2 regions of the Numidum massiliense genome follow, and region 1 is predicted to be linked to the other one. Evidence: riboswitches for the same ligand, from Rfam matches in the RefSeq annotation. Region 1 holds a riboswitch; the other holds the start of a gene.
What was found. A riboswitch is a leader RNA that binds a small molecule or an ion and turns the genes downstream of it on or off. The one in region 1 is predicted to bind thiamine pyrophosphate.
Positions count from the first base shown of each region.

Region 1 (2,403 bases):
AAAGAATAATTGGAGTAGTGTGTGCAGGAATTTGTTGATATATTGTGTGTGTGCTAGAGAGGTTAACCGATGGATGGCTTTCAAAATGGCAAACGAGCGGTTGAAAATGTATCAAGCCAATCTTTGTAAAGCGAGGTTAAATAACATGGAAGTTTTTGCGGAATTCTTAGCACGTATTGATCACCCGCAACATCGGACCCGAACGGAAGAAGTTTTGGGTTGGGTATGTAATAAATTCCCAAATCTGATACCAGCAATTAAGTGGAATCAGCCCATGTTTACCGATCACGGCACATTTATAATCGGCTTTAGCACAGCCAAACACCATTTGGCTGTTGCCCCTGAAAGGGCAGGAATTATTCATTTTTCTGATGAAATTGTGCAGGCCGGCTATAGTCATAGCAAAATGCTGTTACGTCTCCCGTGGGATCGCCCGGTTGATTTCTCATTACTCGAGAAAATGATTGAGTTTAATATCTTGGATAAGGCGGACTGCGCAACTTTTTGGCGAAAATAAAACACATGCAAAGTAGAACCATAAAGCGGGACGACCGGGAAATTCGATATTTGTACGAAACGCGAAAAAAGGCACTTTTAGATGAGCGATCAGTGATCGTCGCAGCCGAGCAGCAAGGCATGCAATAAGAAAGAACCTTTAATGAAGATAATGAGACACGCTTAGCGTTGTCCGTTGTATAGAATAAGACAACGTGCGCCGTTCGTAAGAACAACGTGCGCACGTTGTGTTAACAAACTAACTACACGAGCAGCGCTTCCGACGGCCACTTTTCTTTTGTATAGGCCATCTCCCAAAACGCTAACTCCCACTCAGTGGCAATGACAAACTGCTCTTGCATTCGCGCTTTTTCCGCAACGCTGGCCCCTTCTGCCAACCGATCGAACAAGTCGACAAACTCCTGCACCCCCTGTTGAAACCAGTCGCTCGCATATGTACGAATCCAGTTTGCGTACAACGGCTCTTGCGGCTGCGCCTCCTTATTGATCTCGCCAATCTCCCCGTACAACCAATAACACGGGAGCAAGGCCGCAATCGTTTCACTGAGCCTACCCGAAAGTGCCGCCCGGTACATGTGGGACGTGTACGCGTAAGCCGTAGGGGCTGGTTTAAACTGCGCCATTTCTTCATCTGTAATGCCTAACGCTTCCGCATGCTGCTTATGCACCGTCAGTTCTGCTTCGGCCGTCGTTTTTGCCTTCTCGGCTAGAAAAGCAGTGATGCGAAAATCGTCCGCTTGCACCGCTGCCATCGCATGGACTTTTCCGAAATGCTTTAAGTAGTAAATGTCCTGCAAAATGTAAAACTTAAACGTGTCAAGGGGCAAATTCCCATTGACAATCCCCATCACAAACGGATGACGCAAACCTTTCTCCCAACTCGGCTTCGCTGCTTCACGCACAACCTCTGAAAAACGCATAAAAAAATCCTCCTCTTTAATGAATGGGTTTCCCAAGAGAAGGAAAGGGCACGTCCGCTCTTAAAATAAAAACACTTTCTATCAAATAGAAAGTGGGTGTGTTTCGTCGAACCGCATATTTATTCGTCGAAACAGTCGAACGAACGATGGCTCCACTTCCCTCCGCTGGTATTGTCCAGATCAGGTTCCAAGGGTCTTAAAGTCGCACTTTAATCTCAGCCTTTTCAAGGCCCCCCTAGCGGAAAAATATGCAATTGTCGCATACACATCCATATTAACACAACGAAAAATTAATAGCAAATAGTTCTTTATCCATGTATGTGTCAAGCTTTACTCGACGACCTTACAGGATCAAGGATTTAAAGACCTAAATATGTCATTCCCTAACGTTCACTTGTTGTCCGCCCTTGAGGAGTTAACTCTTCAAGGACGGCGATTAACCACCTTATCCAAATACCCAATAGCACTTGAAGCTGATGCGGCACCTACTTGGATCCTGCCAACTTGAACCCCAATGTGATCCGACTTACCTATTCGCCTCGCATGGCGTTTTAGTTTTTGTGTCACTTGGCGGTTGGGCCAGACAGTTAATAATGCCTGTCTCAACGTCCCATTGGTAACGCCTTGTTGTACTTTGGCGATGGCTTGAGCCCCTTCTTCACTCCAGTACATGCCACGACGTTTCATGCGGTATGCCAGACGTCTCTGGTTCGATTCCATGCATCCCATCCTACGAGCATTTTTTGGCACGTCTGGACTAACCTCACGCCAGTCGCAGAGGATCTCCCAGTGCCCTTCAAGATACTTCTGCATGTTCTCGATACGCTTTTCCTCTCGCTCCGTCTCTGCATTTCCCTGTGCCGTATCAATCACCGCTTTAAACCTATCCTTATTTTTTTCGGATATTGCCTTTTCAATTTGAGGAATGAGCCTTGGCTGGCGGCTCAACCCGCGACGAATACTCCTC
Region 1 covers NZ_CTDZ01000009.1:1,691,412-1,693,814, forward strand. Annotated here, with positions in the region: gene BN1247_RS08395 (iron chaperone) at 146-517, shown strand; gene BN1247_RS18395 (hypothetical protein) at 523-645, shown strand; gene tenA (thiaminase II) at 759-1,436, opposite strand; TPP riboswitch at 1,577-1,683, opposite strand; gene BN1247_RS08405 (ISLre2 family transposase) at 1,860-2,403, opposite strand, start outside.

Region 2 (2,403 bases), 800 kb from region 1:
TGTCATGTCGTCACTCCCTATACAAATCCCTCTCGGTTTACTTTAGCATATTATTTGAATCAATCGCAAACAAAAGCGTTAATTTCATTGAAAAATTGCGCTTTCCACTTTTAGCCAGAAATTGTCCCACGCGACACTCATATTCGATGCCACACGTTCATATATATGGCGTTGGATTGCCGCTTTTTCCTTTGCCTTTTGAGGCAAAACACGTTAGACTGTTCAATGAAATAATGGCGAAAAGGTGTTGTCGGTGAAAATAGGAGCTCGCATTCTCAAGACAGGGATCGCTGTCGGACTAGCTCTGTACATTAGTCATTTTTTAGGTTTGCAGCCGATTACGTTAGCAGGGATAGCCGCCTGCGTGACCGTACAGCCGTCACTTTACCGTTCTTGGCAAAACAGTTTACAACAGATTCAGGCAAACATTGTCGGTGCCGTCATCGGTGTTGCCTTGGCCATGCTGCTAGGGACACAGCCGTACGTCATTGCGCTCGGCGTCGTCATCGCCATCGGTATTAACATCCAATTAAAGTTCCATAAAAGTATACCTTTAGCGATGGTGACGGTACTCGCCATTATGGGCAGCCCGTCAGAGGCGTTTTGGGAAGTCGCAGCGGACCGTTTTCTCCTTCTGTTTATCGGCGTTATTTCGTCGATACTCATCAACGTTTTTTTTCCGCCACGTCACGAAAAACGTCTCATGAAAGAGCTCGGTGCACTGCAAGAACAAATCGTGCTCCATTTGCGCTTACTGACTGAAACAGAACGGGCCGGACGTCAAGTACACGAAGACATCAAAAAAATGGCGGAGCGTTTCGAAGAACTAGAGCAATTGTACGCGTTGTTCTGGGAGGAAAACCGTTACCGAAGGCAAGTCTTTTCCCGGCGGACGCGGAAGCTATTAGTGATGCGGCAAATGGTAACGACATGTAAAGAAGGCATCGACACACTACAATACGTCGAAAAACATCAACGCGAATGGGAGCAGCACGACGTTGCACGGTTTCTAATCAACGAGGAGCTACAAAAGTTAGCCGCGTATCTCGAAAAAGTTTTTTTAAAGTACGAAGGTAGAATTCGTACCCACGGCGATCATCAGCAAGAGATTGAGGAAGCGGAAGATGTGCTGACACTCGCCGACGTACTGGACACGATCGAAAGCCGCCAGTTACTCCTACGCGTATTGCCGGTCGTCGTGCATCTCGAAGATTATTGGCAACAACTCGAACGGTTGGACCGTACGATCGAATATTACGTGCGTTCACAACAGGAAGAGTTGTCACAGCCTAAGGCCTAGGGACGCTAAGGCACAAGGCCTCTGTTTACACTCGCTCCAAAAACGGCTATAATAAAGGATGTTCAATAAACGTCTAATCATGCGTGAATCGCCCTAAACGATAAAAAACTTTACATTTAATGTTGCTAGGGGTGCCTAAGCGGCTGAGAAACACGTGACGTGTTAACCCTTGGAACTCGATTCTGGGTAATACCAGCGGGAGGAAGTAACGACTTATACATCTCTGTGCCTTCCAACACAGATTGTTTGCTGTTCGCGGTAAAAGAAGTGCCTTCCGTTCCATGCGGAAGGCTTTTTTATTATGTAAAAAGGTGGGTTTAATCGTGAGTACGCCTTTTCTCGGTTGTAAAAACTTACACGTCCAGTTTTACGGGCGGGACGAGGTCACCCTAAACGGGGTCACTTTGTCCATTGACGAAGGAGAAACGGTGCTCTTCCTCGGCCCGAGCGGTTGCGGAAAGAGCACACTCCTTCACGCGTTAGCAGGCATTATCCCCCGCTCGATCGATGCGTTCACTAAAGGAGACGTCTGGCATCCCGAGCGCGTCGGTACGCTGTTCCAAGATCCGGAAAGCCAGTTTTGCATGTTGCAAATCGGCGACGAAATCGCCTTTAGTCTCGAAAACCGCCGGATCGCGCCCGCGGAAATGCCCGCTCGCATCGAAAGGGCAAAGCGATCCGTTCACTTAGATGACTATCCAAACGATACGCTGCTGCAATCGCTGTCCGGCGGGCTAAAACAGCGGTTAGCCCTCGCTTGCGTGCTCGCATTGGAGCCGGAAGTACTCTTTCTCGACGAACCGACGGCACAACTCGATCCGTCTGCGACGAAACAAGTGCTCTCGTGTATCCGCGAACTAAAAAATGAACACACGATCGTCCTTATCGAACATAAACTGGACGGGGTCATGGATTGGGTCGACCGCACCGTCCTCTTTTCTCCGGAAGGGCACATGATCGACGACGGCACGCCCCAGGCCGTTTTACAGCGAAACGAAGCGAAAATAAAGCAATACGGTATTTGGACCCCGCGCCTTTGGCCCCTTAAGTGGGAAGCGGTAACGAGTGGCCAACACCCTGAGCAAGTCGCCGCTTGGCGCCCG
Region 2 covers NZ_CTDZ01000009.1:2,489,115-2,491,517, forward strand. Annotated here, with positions in the region: gene BN1247_RS11765 (SDR family oxidoreductase) at 1-6, opposite strand, end outside; gene BN1247_RS11770 (FUSC family protein) at 254-1,300, shown strand; TPP riboswitch at 1,418-1,521, shown strand; gene BN1247_RS11775 (ABC transporter ATP-binding protein) at 1,624-2,403, shown strand, end outside.
Region 2: another riboswitch for thiamine pyrophosphate. It lies ahead of BN1247_RS11775 (ABC transporter ATP-binding protein); the one in region 1 lies ahead of tenA (thiaminase II).